Regions from separate parts of the Phytobacter sp. V91 genome, predicted to be linked through region 3. Evidence: riboswitches for the same ligand, from Rfam matches in the RefSeq annotation. Region 3 holds a riboswitch; each other region holds the start of a gene.
What was found. Region 3 has a riboswitch for cobalamin ahead of ACSZO4_RS10185 (cobyrinate a,c-diamide synthase). Riboswitches for the same ligand answer to the same signal wherever they lie in the genome.

Region 1 (5,053 bases), on a different contig from region 3:
TCCGCACCTCCGTGTCGACTTTTATGGAATTTATCGGTAATAACCCAAATGCCTTCCAGCTATTGCTGCGTGAGCGTTCTGGCACATCTGCTGCGTTTCGCGCCGCGGTAGCCCGGGAAATCCAGCATTTTATTGCGGAACTCGCCGACTATCTCGAACTCGAAAACCATATGCCGCGTGCCTTTACCGAAGCGCAGGCCGAGGCGATGGTGACAATTGTTTTCAGTGCCGGCGCTGAGGCGCTGGATGTTGGCGCGGAGCAACGCCGGCAATTAGAAGAGCGACTGGTATTGCAACTGCGGATGATTTCCAAAGGGGCGTACTACTGGTATCGCCGTGAACAGGAAAAAGTGGCGCATCAAACCGACGAGTGAAGGATGAGTAATGAAACAATCAGGTCAAGATAAAGGTACTTTGTTGCTGGCGCTGATCGCTGGCTTATCCATTAATGGCACCTTTGCAGCGATTTTTAGCTCCATTGTGCCTTTCTCCGTGTTTCCCATTATTTCACTGGTGCTGACGGTTTACTGTCTGCATCAGCGTTATCAAAATCGCACCATGCCTGTCGGGTTACCCGGGCTTGCGGCAGCCTGTTTTATTCTTGGCGTGCTGCTTTACAGTACCGTGGTGCGTGCGGAATATCCGGACATCGGTTCTAACTTCTTCCCGGCGGTACTGTCGGTGATTCTGGTGTTCTGGATTGGTTTTCGCCTGCGTAACCGCAAGCAGGAAGCATCTGAGTAAAATACACTCGCCGGACGGGATGCATGGCGTCGCCGTCCGGCGTTGATTTTACCTTGCGGTCAATAAAACACCGCACTCCATATGGTGCGTATACGGGAATTGATCGAACAACGCCAGGCGCTCTACCTTGTGCGTCTGGCTCAGTGTTTCCAGGTTCTTACATAAAGTTTCCGGGTTGCAGGAGATGTACAGAATGCGCGGATACGCCTGCACCATCTTCTCCGTTTCGCTATCCAGCCCGCTGCGCGGGGGATCGACGAAAATCGTCTCGCATTGATAACTCTTTAGATCGATACCCTGTAAACGGTTGAACTCCCGCACGCCGTTCATCGCCTGAGTGAACTCTTCTGCCGACATACGGATAATTTGCACATTATCGATGTGGTTAGCGGCGATGTTGTACTGGGCTGCGGCCACTGAGGGTTTGGCGATTTCTGTCGCCAGCACGCGATCGAAATTACGCGCCAGGGCCAGTGAGAAGTTACCGTTACCACAGTACAACTCCAGCAGATCCCCGGTTGACCCTTTGGTTGCACCTAATGCCCACTCCAGCATCTGCACGTTCATTGCCGCGTTGGGTTGTGTAAAGCTGTTTTCGACCTGGCGGTAAATCATCTCTTTGCCGTCAACAGGCAGGCGCTCATCAACAAAATCCTGGTCCAGCTCGATTTTTGTTTTGGTGGCGCGGCCAATCAGTTGCACGTTCAAATTTTGCGCCCGAAGGGCATCGCGCAGACGGGTCGCCTCTTCACGCCAGGCGTCATCCAGCTTTTTATGGTACAGCAGAGTGACAATGGCCTGGTTACTCATGGTGGTCAGATAATCAATCTGGAAGAGCTTGTGGCGCAGGATGTTATTTTCGCGCAGGTTCCCCATCAGCACGGTCATCAACTGGTTAATCAGTTCGCTGGCTGCCGGGAAGCTGTCGACGCGAATGCGGTCCCTGGTCTGCTGATCGAAAATAATGTGGTACAGATCATCGCCGTCATGCCAGATGCGGAATTCCGCGCGCATACGGTAATGGCTGACCGGTGAGCGGAACACCTCGGGCACGGGCGCGGAGAAGGGCGCCATCATCGATTGCAGACGCACGACTTTCTCGGCCAGTTGCGCTTCGTACTGTTCTGTTGGCAGGTGCTCGGGTGTCATTGTGTGTCCTGAGTGATTAAGAATAACGCGGGGATTGTAGGGATTGCTCAGGGGATGTCCAGTAGCGGATGTTTTTTCGATTCCTCTCATAGCAGTCTGGACATCCATATGTTTATGAATGTAGCATCCTTGTTCCGGTTCTGTAAGTTAAAAGGGAATCCAGTGTAAATCTGGGGCTGACGCGCAGCGGTAAGGAAGGGTGGGATGATAGCGAAAGCAGACACTGCTTATATATACCCTAAATAGTTCGGGTTGGATGAAGGCGGCAACGCAGTGAATCCCCGGGAGCTTACTGTAGTAAGTGACAGGGGTGAGCGAGGACAAATTGGCTATGCCAGTTTGAACAGCGCTTGCGCTGGCCCTGAAGGGGCGAGGCCATAGGCCGAGTAAAGCCAACGCACAGACAACGTGAAGTATGACGGGTATAAAAGTGGGAAGTCATCATCTTGTAGTACCTCCAAGCCCGAAGACCTGCCGGAATTACGTCGCATCTGGCGCCATCATCGCGAGCTATTGATGGTACCTGCGGCATCCTTCTTATTTTGTGGATGCTCACACAATGATTAAAAAAGCTTCGCTGCTGACGGCTCTCTCCGTCACGGCATTTTCTGGCTGGGCGCAGGACAGTAACCCGGACACTCTGGTCGTAACAGCAAATCGTTTTCAACAGCCGGCAAAAACCGTACTGGCACCGACGGAGGTGGTAACCCGCGAGGATATCGATCGCTGGCAGTCCCGTTCGTTGGTCGATGTCTTACGTCGTCTGCCTGGCGTTGATATTGCGCAAAACGGCGGCCTGGGCCAGACAGCTTCGGTCTATGTACGTGGTACGGAAGCAAAGCATCTGTTGTTGCTGATTGACGGCGTGCCGGTCGCGCGTTCGGGTATCTCGAACGATCCTGAACTGAACCAAATTCCTCTCTCGCTGGTACAGCGTGTTGAATATATCCGTGGACCGCGTTCTACCGTTTATGGTTCCGGAGCGATTGGCGGTGTGGTTAACGTCATCACCCGGACGGGAACTGAGCAGTCGCAGATTAATGCGAGCATTGGCTCTAAGGGCTATCAAACCTTTGATGGCACGGTGCGCCAGCGCTTCGGCGATACCGTTGCGACAGCGGCAGGTTCTTACACCAGTACCCGCGGCTTTAACGTGCAGCCGGATTCCAGCTGGGATCATGATGCAGACCGCGACGGTTACCGCAACAAAACGTTCTGGGGCAGCCTGCAACACAAGTTCAACGACAATTTCGACGGCTTCTTCCGCGGGTACAGCTTTACTAACAATGTGGATTATGATCTGGGTAGCCCACCGTTTTTACCTGAGTACAGTGCAGACGAGCGTCAGCTGTACAGCCAGGGCTGGGATACCGGCCTTAGCTTTAATCAGGGGATCTACTCTTCGCAGCTGGTGGCGAGCTATCAGAAAAGCAAAGACTACAACTACAGCAGTATTTATGGTCGGTACGAAGACGGCACGACCCTGGATGATATGGAACAACGCTATATCCAGTGGGCGAACAATGTTGCGGTAGGTAAAGGTTCGGTTAGTGCGGGCGTGGACTGGAAGCAGGAGCGGCTGGTTTCATCTAACGCCACGACACGTGACGCCTATGATCGTGACAACACTGGTCTCTATTTGTCAGGCCTGCAACAGTTTGGCGATGTCACGCTTGAGGCTTCTGGTCGTGAAGATAAAGATGATGAGTTTGGCTGGCACGGCACCTGGCAGACGGCAGCGGGCTGGGAGTTTGTCGAAAACTATCGCCTGACCGTTTCCTATGGCACCGGCTTCCTTGCGCCATCTCTTGGACAGCAATATGGCGCGAAGCGCTTTACGATAGCTTCAAACCCGGATCTGAAACCGGAAGAGTCAAAACAATGGGAAGCGGGCGTAGAGGGGTTGACCGGTCCGCTGGACTGGCGCCTGTCCGCGTATCGTTATGAGATTGATAATCTTATCACTTATAACAATACCGCTTACTACAACATCAACTCTGCCACGATTAAGGGCGTGGAGTGGACGGGAAGCGTGGATACCGGCATCTTCTCGCATCGTGTAACGCTGCAATATATTGACCCGCGTGATGATGTAACGAATGAAGTGCTGCCGCGTCGCGCTAAACGCCAGGCCAAGTATCAGCTTGACTGGGCAGTATTTGATGTGGATATGAACCTTGCCTGGGAATACTTCGGTAAGCGCTATGACAACAGAACCTCAACCTACAATCCTGAGCAGCGTGTTCTGCCAAGCTACAGTACGGTTGATTTTTCTGCGTCATATCCAGTGACCTCTCACCTGACAGTTCGTGGTAAAATAGCTAACCTGTTCGATAAAGACTACGAGACAGCTTATGGCTACCAAACTGCAGGACGGGAATATACCGTGTCTGGCAGCTACACCTTCTAAATTACGGCCCACCGTGCTGGTGTTTGATTCCGGCGTCGGTGGGTTATCGGTGTATGACGAGATCCGGCATCTCCTGCCGGATCTGCATTACATTTATACTTTCGATAATGTTGCCTTTCCTTATGGGGAGAAGAGTGAAGAGTTTATCGTTGAACGTGTTGTGGAAATTGTCACCGCCGTTCAGGCCCAGTACCCACTCTCCCTCGCCGTTATCGCCTGTAATACCGCCAGTACCGTTTCACTCCCCGCATTGCGCGAAAAATTCTCCTTCCCGGTTGTTGGCGTTGTGCCTGCAATCAAACCTGCTGCTCGTTTAACGGCGAATGGCGTAGTAGGGGTGCTGGCAACCCGTGCAACGGTTAAGCGTCCATATACTCATGAGCTGATTGCCCGTTTTGCTAATGAATGCAAAATCGAACTGCTCGGTTCCGCTGAGATGGTCGAACTTGCTGAGGCGAAACTGCATGGCAGACCTGTTCCACTTGATGAGCTAAAGCGAATTCTGCGTCCGTGGTTGCGGATGACTGAACCGCCAGACACGGTGGTTCTGGGTTGCACTCATTTTCCTTTATTGCAGCACGAGCTTCTACAGGTGTTACCTGAAGGAACACGGCTTATCGATTCCGGGGCGGCCATCGCTCGTCGTACCGCCTGGCTGTTGGAACATGAAGCCCCTGATGCAAAATCAGCAGATGAAAATTTAGCGTATTGCATGGCCGTCACGCCAGAAACTGTACTTTTATTGCCCGT
Region 2 (5,053 bases), on a different contig from region 3:
GCTCAATATCGGGCTGGCGGTGCTGCTGGTGCGGTTTTTTTCCGCCGGTGTACGCGGGGTGGCCTGCGCCACCCTGCTGGCCCAGATCCTCGGCACGCTAATGGGCCTCTGGCTGGTACTTCGCTCAGGCCTGTTGACCCATATTCGCGGCGGGTATCGCGACCTTTTTGATGGCTCCGCATTTCGCCAGATGTTTCTGGTTAACAGCGACCTGATGATAAGAACGGTGTGCCTGCTGGTGGTGACCAACCAGTTTGTTGCTATCGGCGCGTCACAGGGCAACGACGTGCTCGCCGCCAATATGATCCTGTTTCAGATCCACTATCTGATGTGTTACCTGTTCGATGGCTTCGCCAATGCCTCCAGCGTCTTCAGCGGCCAGGCCCGCGGGGCGAAGGACAAACAATTACTCGCGCGAACGGTGAAATGTTCGGTAATTTCCTGCCTGTGGGTTCCGCTGCTGATTGCCCTGGTCTGGGCGTTTTTTGCTTCACCAGTCATCGGTTTGTTTACCCGGCAACCGGAGGTCATTGCGCTCAGTCTCAGGTATGCGCCCTGGCTGACGCTATTTCCGCTGTGCGCCAGCGTCGGTCTGGTGTTTTACGGCATATTTACCGGTATCACCTGGACGCGCCCGGTACGTAATTCCATGCTGCTTTCGCTGGCGTTATGGCTGCTCGTCAGTTGGGGGCTTATCGGCCCTTACGGCAATAATGGCTTGTGGCTCAGTTATATTTTATTCAGCTGCGGGCGGTCTTTGTTTTTGCTGTTATGGCTGCCGGGAATGAGCAAAATGATTGATCCACCGCAGGTTGAATAATTACCCCAGGTCTGGTCCTTAAGATAAAGCAGACAATAATATTGATAAATATCAAACAATTCTCATTTGAATCACTGAGTTGATATACAGACTAATAATTACAAACACAATAAAACAATATAACCAATTGATTTATAATCACAAAATAACAAGGCCAGTGATTTTAAATTGTTCCTGACCAGCTTTTTTAGATGGTTGACGGAAAAATATATTGCCGATAGAGTCCGCTCTCAGATAGCAATATTTGATGGTTTTTTAACTGTCAGATGGAATATGGTGCGGAGTCTACATTCTCTTATGCCATAGCTGCCCCCGCAACTGTAAGCGGATATTGAACGTCAGAGGCAATTAACCTTGTTAATTGCAGGTCACTGTTAAGTTAATTAATGGGAAGGCCGATGTTCGAGTTACCGCGAGCCAGGAGACCTGCTATCGACATTGTTTTCACTTATCGGGCGGGATGGTCCGTAGGATGACTGAGTCTGGCATTGGTTACTACCGCGTTACAGATTGTGTTTCAGGTTTTCTCTTCCGGGGCTCTGTCTGCGTTATCCCGGCCTGCTTACCTTTGTGTAGTAAATGTCATGCCTTGTCATGTGTCTGTCCCCGGAATGGATTAAAGGGAGCGCAGCTGTCTGCGCCAGTTTTCAGAGGAACATGATGAAGAAAATGACCACCACCAGCGCGAATAAATATGCCCGTCGCGCAGTGTTAACCCTGATGGGCGCAGCCGCCCTGCTGGCAGGCGTCAGCGTACAGGCGGCACAACCCCACTACCCCCTGACCATCAAAAACTGCGGTCGCGATATCACCTTCACCCAGGCGCCGCGTCAGGTGGTGACCGTCGGGCAAAACAGCACCGAAATTCTCTACGCCCTCGGGCTTGCTGACCGGGTAGCGGGTACCGCACTGTGGTTCGGCCCGGTGCTGGCCCCCTTTAAAGAGGCCAATGAAAAAGTCCCGGTCATCGCGCAGAACATCCCCAGCTTCGAAGGCATTGTGGCGAAAAAACCGGATCTGGTCGCCAGCCAGTTTGAGTGGCAGATAGGCCCGGCGGGTACGGTTGCCTCTTATGAGCAGTTCAGCGAGCTGAAGGTGCCGGTCTATACCGCCCCGGCAGATTGCGCGAAAGACAACGCCGACGGCGGCGATGGCGTGCGTAAAGGCATGTTTAACATTGAACTGGTGTATCAGGAAGTGGCCGATCTGGCGAATATCTTCGACGTGCAGGAAAAAGGCGATGCGCTGATTGCCAGCCTGAAAGCCCGCGAAGAAAAAGCCCGTCAGCGTCTGGATAAGCTCCCGCCAGATGTCTCAGCGGTGTTCTGGTTCTCCAGCGCTGACCTGCAACTTGACCCTTATGTCGCCGGAAAACTCGGCCCTGCCGCCTGGATTGCCTCTACCCTTGGGGTCAAAAACATTATTGATTCCTCTGAAGAGTGGCCCACCGTCGGCTGGGAAACCATCGCGAAGGCCAATCCTTCGGTGATTGTGCTCGGGGAGATGTCCCGCCGCCGTTTCCCGGCAGATGACTGGAAAGTGAAGATGGACTATTTAAAGACCGATCCGGTGACCCGACTGCTGCCCGCGGTGAAGGAAAATCATCTGACCGTTATCGATGTGCAGACCATGAATGCCGGGATCCGCACTATCGATGGACTGGAAAAACTGGCTGATGCGCTGGTGGAATCCGGACTGGCAAAAGAGAAAGCCAGCCACTAACCCTTACGCCGGAACGTGCCATGCGCCCGTTCCGGTATTTTTAATCACGGAAATCAGGTTTTGCATGAGTGAACTCACCCGGCTTCGCGTATCAAGTACGCCCCTGATGGCAAGATTTTTCGCCCATGCGTTGTGGGTAAGCGTGCTGCTGTGCTGCGCGATCGTGGCGGGGATTTCCATCGGCGAAACGGTGATCCCCTGGCGGGTGGTCGTGAAAACCCTGAGCAACGCGTTCTTCGACTCCGGCTATCAGGTGGATCCCCTGGATGCGGGGATTATCTGGAATTACCGCCTGACCAGGGCGATTGTTTCCGCCTGCTGCGGTGCCTGCCTGGCCGTCTCCGGCGTGGTGCTGCAATCGCTGCTGCGAAATGCGCTGGCAGAGCCTTATCTGCTGGGGATCTCAGCCGGTGCCTCAACGGGTGCGGTGCTGGTCGCCCTCACGGGGCTGGGCGCAGGAGCCATCTCCATGTCCTTTGGCGCATTTATTGGCGCCCTGACCGCGTTTTTATTTGTGGCCCTGCTGGCGATGGCCGCACGGGGCCAGCGCAGCGCGTCCGCCACCCATATTATTCTTGCCGGGATCGCCAGCTCTCAACTGTTTAACGCCCTCACCTCGCTCATTATTACCAAATCGGCCAACGCCGAGCAGGCGCGAGGGATCATGTTCTGGCTGTTAGGCAACCTGAGCGGCATCCGCTGGCCGGACGTGTCGCTGGCGGTCCCCACCGCCATTGTGGGGGTGATGATTTGCCTCTGGCACGCCCGCCATCTTGATGCCTTTACCTTTGGTATCGACTCGGCGGCCTCGCTGGGTATTCCGGTAAAACGCACCCGCATTGTGCTGATTGGCGCCGTCACCGCCATGACCGCCATTATGGTGTCGATCGTCGGCGCCATTGGCTTTGTGGGGCTGGTTATCCCCCATGCGGCACGGCTGATTGTCGGCAATCAACATGCGCGCCTGTTGCCCGCCAGCGCCCTCGCCGGCGCCATTTTTCTGATCGTCGCCGATGTGGTTTCCCGCACTCTGCTCAGCGGGCAGGTGCTGCCGATTGGGGTGATCACCGCGCTGGTCGGCGCGCCCGCGTTTTCCTTTATCCTTATTCGTGGGAGCAAAACCCAATGACCCGCAACCCGGCTTCGCTTCAGTCGCCTGATATCTCCCCGCAGATCCATGCGCCGGTGTGTGTCGATGTTCACCGTGTCGGGCGGGATATCCGGCAGAAAACCATTGTTGATGACGTCTCCTTTCGCGTCCATCAGGGTGAGTTTATCGGTATTGTCGGGCCAAACGGCTCCGGGAAAACGTCACTTATTTCGCTGATCGCCGGGCTGACCAGACCGACACGCGGCACCATCAGCCTTGAGGGTAAAGCGCTGAACGACTGGTCGCGGCGGGAGTTTGCCCGCAAAGTGGCGCTGGTTGAACAACAGGCCGATACCAGTGAAAGGCTGACCGCCTGGCAGGCGGTGGCGTTAGGGCGCACGCCTTACCTCAGCGCGCTCCGGCCCTGGTCCGCAACGGATGAGGCGGTGGTCAGCGATATTTTTGTGAAAACCGCCGCCTGCCATCTGCGGGAACGCTGCTGGCATACCTTCTCCGGCGGCGAACGCCAGCGCCTGCATATTGCCCGCGCCCTCGCCCAGCAACCGGATCTGCTGTTGATGGATGAGCCGACCAACCACCTCGATATTCAGCACCAGATTGGCCTGCTTAGCCTGGTGAAAAAACAAAAGCTGACGGTGATTGCCGCCCTGCATGACCTGAATCATGCGGCGATGTTTTGCGATCGCATTATTGCGATGCAGGACGGGAAAATCGTCAGCATCGGTACGCCCAGGGCGCTCTTCACCACGGAAAACATTCGCCGCTGGTTTGGGGTGGAGGCGATTGTCGATGCCTCTCCCGGCGAAGCAGGCTGTTTTATTCGCTACCGTTGCCCGGTAGACGTCTTTTCTTAATCAAGGGAAATACCATGAAATACCTTTTAACGATGCTGAAAGTGGTTTGCCTGCTGGCGCTGACCGCGCCTGCCTTTGCCCAGGTACACGAAGTCCTGATGAAAAACCGTGGCACTGCCGGGCCAATGGTTTACGAGCCGGACTTTCTGGATATCCAGCCCGGCGACAGCGTGAAATTTATTCGCACCCACCGCAGCCATAACGCCGCCTCGATTGCGGAGCTCTCCCCGGAGGGCTACCAGGGCTTTATCGGGAAAATCGACGAAGAGATCGAAGTCAAATATGACAAGCCAGGACTGTACGGCATCAAGTGTTCGCCGCATTACGCCATGGGCATGGTGATGCTGATTAAGGTCGGCGATGCGAAACTGACCGATGCTTACCGTAATTTCAAAGCGCCAGGGGTTGCCGATAAGCGCCTGAAAGCCATTTTTGCCCGTATGGATGCCCAGTAAATCGCCACAAGGAGGCGGTGATCATGACCGGACCCGGTAAAAACCCTGACGACGCGGCCGAGGTTATCCATGAGCAGCGGCGTGAATGTTT
Region 3 (5,053 bases):
TTTGCGGGCTGGGGAGAAATTGCCTTTACCGGCGGACGTGAAATTCCTTACTTCCTGGTGCCCATTATTGCGCCGATCATCGGCGCCTGTGGCGGGGCGGCTTGTTATCGCTATCTGATTGGCAAAAATTTGCCCTGTAACCAGTGTGCGCTCGAAGAAAAAGAGAGCTGATCGCGTTGTGGTACATCATATGTAAATAAATCAACGCTAATGATTTATTTCGTGATCTGCTTTCACGAACGGACTAAATCGTCTCCCAGGGATGGGAGACTTTTGTTATCTTAATTTCAGTTTGTCATCAGCGCTTGTTGAATAATTTCATTCAGGTTGAATGATGTGTGAACAAATCGGTTTTTTTATAACAATAAATTAAAATTAACTGAGAGGTTTTATCATGATTTCTGCGAGTGCCCTTAACTCGGAACTCATTAATAAAATCGCCCAGGATTTTGCACAAGCCACCGGTCTGGCCGTTGTTGTCGTTAATATCCACGGCGAAGAAATATCCGAGCTTTTTAATTTTACCCCCTTTTGCCAGTTGATGCGGCAGAACCCACAGCATAGCGCCCGTTGCCGCATGAGTGACCGCTGCGGCGGTTTTGAGTCCTCAAAATCCAATCAGCCCTGTATCTACCGATGCCATGCCGGGTTAACGGATTTTTCCATTCCGCTGGTGATTGCCGGGCATCTGGTTGGTTTCGTTCTGTGTGGCCAGGTACGCTTACGTGAAGGCGACGACGTTGAATTGATTAATATTCTTAACATTGACGATCGCTGGCAGGACGATAAGACGCTGATGGATGAGTTTCTTAACGTGCCGGAAATGGACTATTCGCGGGTGATAGCCTCGGCGGATCTGCTCAAGCTTATCGTTGAAAATTGCCTGAAAAAACAGATCAATTTTGTGGTGATCAAAGATCAACAGCAGTCCCCGGAGAGTGCGAAAAACAGCCGTAGTCAGGGGCCGCATGACGGTAAAATGAAGAAAGCCCTGCGCTATATTGATGCCCATCTCTCGGACGAGTTGCGCCTTGAGGATGTGGCCGCGCATGTTTATCTCAGCCCTTATTACTTCAGTAAATTGTTCAAAAAATATCAGGGCATCGGCTTTAATGCGTGGGTAAACAGCCAGCGTATGGCCAGTGCGAAAGAGATGCTGTGCCACAGTGACTGGAGTATTGCCAGTATTGCGCGCAATTTAGGCTTTTCCCAGACCAGTTATTTTTGCAAAGTTTTTCGGCAAACTTATCAGGTCACGCCGCAAGTTTTTCGCCTGCAAAATAATGCAAACTATGACGGTGATTAAATTTCCGATAACAATATTTTGTTATTCACCGGGGCAATAAAATCGCCTGAACTGCCGTTTAAATAAGGCGTTAAAGAAAATGGCAGGCAATAAATTGTTATAGCGCAACAAATTATTGTCCTGATGAGGGTAAACTCAACCAGTTTTTATTTCCATGATGCGATAGATTGCAGTCAGGGAAAATTTACCGTTTCACTCAGCCAGAAGAAACTGAATCTGCTGAGAGGTAAACCATTAAAGCTATCAGGTTCGCCGCAAACGTTTTGCGGCAGGGAAGGGGGTGAGAATCCCCCGCAGCCCCCGCTGCTGTGATGCTGACAACCCCGTTATAACCACTGACCGCAAGGTCGGGAAGGGCGGGCGAGGATGACGCTAAGCCAGAAGACCGACCTGATGGATGACACTCAACAACTTCGGTGGGAAGTCGGTTGCTCAGACGCGTACAGTCACTGCACTGGGATTCCACGCATCCTGACACAGCCTTTCCACCCCGAACGGGGCCTGAAGGTATGTCTGACGAGCGTTGCGCCTTTATTCTTGCCGGTACCGGAAGCGGCTGTGGTAAAACCACGGTCACGCTTGGGTTGCTGAATGCATTGCAGCAGCGTGGCAAACGGGTGCAGCCGTTCAAAGTGGGTCCGGATTACCTCGATACCACATGGCATACCGCCCTTACCGGCGTTCCGTCCCGCAATCTCGATAGTTTTATGCTACCCGCTGCGACCCTCAATGCCCTGTTTAACCAGCAGATGCAAACAGCGCAAATCGCGGTGATTGAAGGTGTGATGGGGCTGTATGACGGCTATGGCACGGATCCGAACTATTGCAGCACCGCGGCGCTGGCAAAACAACTGGGCGTGCCGGTTATCCTGCTGGTGGACGGTAAAGCGGTCTCCACCTCTATTGCCGCTACGGTGATGGGATTTCAGCATTTTGACTCCCGGTTGCGTATTGCCGGGGTGATCGTTAACCGCGTGAACAGCGACAGCCATTATCAACTCCTTAAACACGCCATAGAGCACTACTGCGGTATTCCTGCGCTCGGATACGTACCGGTAACACCTGAGGTTGTTCTGCCTGAGCGTCACCTGGGGCTGGTGACCGCCCGGGAGTCGCATATCGATACCCGGCCATGGCGTGATTTTGCTGCCCGTATTGAACAGACTCTGGATATCGACAGGCTCCTTTCCCTTAGCGCGCTTGCGACATTGCCGCCTGGCGAATGGCCGCCACTACCCGCCGCCGATGCCGGGAAAGGCCTGACGCTGGCGCTCGCCGATGATGAGGCTTTCAATTTTTACTATCCGGACAATCTGCAATTGCTGGAAAACAGCGGGGTGAAGATTGTGCGTTTCAGTCCGCTGCATGACGCCAGTCTGCCCGAATGCCAGATGCTGTGGCTGGGTGGGGGTTATCCGGAACTGCATGCCCGTGCGCTCGCGGAAAATACCAGCATGCTGGCGTCTGTTCGCGCGGCCCACCAGCGTGGCGTGGCCATCTACGCGGAATGCGGCGGCCTGATGTACCTGGGGACAAGGTTACGCGATCTGGAGGGTAACGTTCACTCGCTGGCCAATGTGATCCCCGGCGACAGCCAGATGGGCAAACGGCTGACCCGTTTTGGCTACTGCGAAGCCACTGCATGCCAGCCGACGCTGCTTGCCGATGAAGGCGAAACCTTGCGCGGGCATGAATTCCACTATTCCGACTTTACCCCGAAACAGGCTGCCGTCATGGATTGCCAGAAAAGCCGCGATGGCAAAATTTTGTCGCAGTGGCAGGGCGGCTGGCAGGTAGGGAATACCTACGCCAGTTATCTCCACATTCACTTCGCCCAGCGACCTGAGATGCTGCATCGCTGGATTAGCGCCGCAAGGAGCGCAGGATGACCGTCCTCGCCTGGTGTGTGGCCTGGCTGCTTGACCGCTGGTTGGGGGATCCCCCGCACTGGCCGCATCCGGTGCGCTGGATTGGCGCACTGATCAATTTTACCCAACGTGGAGTGCGTCGGGTTTGTCACTCAGCCAGCGCGCTGCGTATCGGCGGCGGGGTGATGTGGCTGGTTGTTGTTGGCATTACCTGGGGTGTGGCATGGGGAGTGTTAACGCTTGCGACAAAGATTCACCCCTGGTTTGGCTGGTGCGTTGAAGTGTGGATGATTTACACCCTGCTGGCAGCCCGCTGCCTGGATGATGCGGCGCGGGAAGTCGAGCGCGCTTTACGCCACGGCACATTGAGCGACAGCCGGGAAAAACTCTCCTGGATTGTCGGGCGCGATACCTCACAGCTGCAACCGCCGCAAATCACCCGTGCGGTAGTCGAAACCGTTGCTGAAAACACCGTCGATGGCGTTATTGCCCCTCTGTTCTTTTTATTACTCGGCGGTGCGCCGCTGGCGATGGCCTACAAAGCGGTCAATACCCTGGATTCCATGGTCGGCTACAAGCATGAAAAATACCGGGCTATCGGCATGGTCAGCGCGCGTCTTGATGATGTTGCCAACTTTATCCCGGCTCGCCTGAGCTGGCTGCTACTGAGCTTTGCTGCGTGGCTTTGTCGCCACAATGCCGCCGGAGCGCTACGCATCGGCTGGCGCGATCGCCGCAATCATAGCAGCCCCAACTGCGCATGGTCTGAAGCCACGGTGGCGGGTGCGCTGGGGGTGCGCCTTGGTGGGCCGAATGATTATTTTGGCGAGCGGGTCGAGAAACCCTGGATTGGCGATGAGATCCGCGCCATCAACATTGACGATATTTCGCACACAATCCGGCTGATGTGGGTCTCTTCCACACTTACGCTGGCACTGTTTGCACTTTTGCACGTTACGCTGGCAGGAGCAGCACTGTTATGACAACGATGGAATATTTACAGCAACCTCAGGCCATTGAGGACAAAAGTTTTGTCATTATTGGCGACATCATTCGCGATACGCGTCCTGATTACCGTTTTGCCAGCCCGTTGCACGAAGCCATTATAAAACGCGTTATCCATACCACGGCCGATTTTGACTGGCTGGATATTCTGTGGTTCTCCCCGGACGCGCTGGAAAACTTAAGCCGTGCCCTGCGCAGCGGCTGCACCCTCTATACCGATACCACCATGGCGCTGTCCGGGATCAACAAAACCCTGCTGGCGAAATTTGGCGGTGAGGTGAAGTGCTATATCAGCGACCCAAGAGTGGTGCGTGCCGCGAAAGAGCAGGGGATCACCCGATCCATGGCGGCCGTGGATCTGGCGCTGAATGAAGACGGCGATAAGGTCTTCGTCTTTGGCAATGCGCCAACCGCGCTGTTTCGTTTGCTGGAGAAAAATGTTCAGGTGCGTGGCGTCGTGGGCGTGCCGGTTGGGTTTGTGGGGGCTGCGGAATCCAAGGATGCGCTGGTGGAAAGCGGCTTGCCCGGTATTGCTGCGCTGGGGCGCAAAGGGGGCAGCAACGTGGCGGCAGCGATTATCAATGCCTTTCTCTACTCCATGCGGGAGGCGTAATGAGCGAAGAGGCTTTCGACACGCCGGTGTGGCATAACGGCAAGGCGCTGCGTAAAGGTTATACCACCGGATCCAGTGCGACGGCGGCGGCAAAAGTCGCCGCCCTGATGGTGCTGCGCCAGCATATTATTCACCAGGTGTCGATAGTCACTCCCTCCGGCGTCACGCTGCGTCTTAACGTTGAATCTCCGCATATCGAAGGCCAGCAGGCGATTGCGGCTATCCGTAAAGACGGCGGCGATGATGTGGATGCCACCCACG

Region 1: linked by a shared signal. The riboswitch ahead of btuB (TonB-dependent vitamin B12 receptor BtuB) and the one ahead of ACSZO4_RS10185 (cobyrinate a,c-diamide synthase) in region 3 are both predicted to bind cobalamin.
Region 2: linked by a shared signal. The riboswitch ahead of ACSZO4_RS08305 (ABC transporter substrate-binding protein) and the one ahead of ACSZO4_RS10185 (cobyrinate a,c-diamide synthase) in region 3 are both predicted to bind cobalamin.

Annotation. Positions count from the first base shown of each region.
Region 1 covers NZ_CBFFRJ010000177.1:144-5,196, reverse strand. Annotated here, with positions in the region: gene fabR (HTH-type transcriptional repressor FabR) at 1-374, shown strand, start outside; gene ACSZO4_RS23485 (YijD family membrane protein) at 385-744, shown strand; gene trmA (tRNA (uridine(54)-C5)-methyltransferase TrmA) at 793-1,893, opposite strand; cobalamin riboswitch at 2,012-2,386, shown strand; gene btuB (TonB-dependent vitamin B12 receptor BtuB) at 2,453-4,303, shown strand; gene murI (glutamate racemase) at 4,248-5,053, shown strand, end outside.
Region 2 covers NZ_CBFFRJ010000030.1:3,561-8,613, reverse strand. Annotated here, with positions in the region: gene ACSZO4_RS08310 (MATE family efflux transporter) at 1-820, shown strand, start outside; cobalamin riboswitch at 1,051-1,268, shown strand; gene ACSZO4_RS08305 (ABC transporter substrate-binding protein) at 1,541-2,542, shown strand; gene ACSZO4_RS08300 (FecCD family ABC transporter permease) at 2,607-3,671, shown strand; gene ACSZO4_RS08295 (ABC transporter ATP-binding protein) at 3,668-4,507, shown strand; gene ACSZO4_RS08290 (pseudoazurin) at 4,522-4,962, shown strand; gene petA (ubiquinol-cytochrome c reductase iron-sulfur subunit) at 4,986-5,053, shown strand, end outside.
Region 3 covers NZ_CBFFRJ010000039.1:14,643-19,695, reverse strand. Annotated here, with positions in the region: gene pduF (propanediol diffusion facilitator PduF) at 1-171, shown strand, start outside; gene pocR (transcriptional regulator PocR) at 395-1,306, shown strand; cobalamin riboswitch at 1,535-1,714, shown strand; gene ACSZO4_RS10185 (cobyrinate a,c-diamide synthase) at 1,816-3,195, shown strand; gene cbiB (adenosylcobinamide-phosphate synthase CbiB) at 3,192-4,157, shown strand; gene ACSZO4_RS10175 (cobalt-precorrin-8 methylmutase) at 4,163-4,792, shown strand; gene cbiD (cobalt-precorrin-5B (C(1))-methyltransferase CbiD) at 4,792-5,053, shown strand, end outside.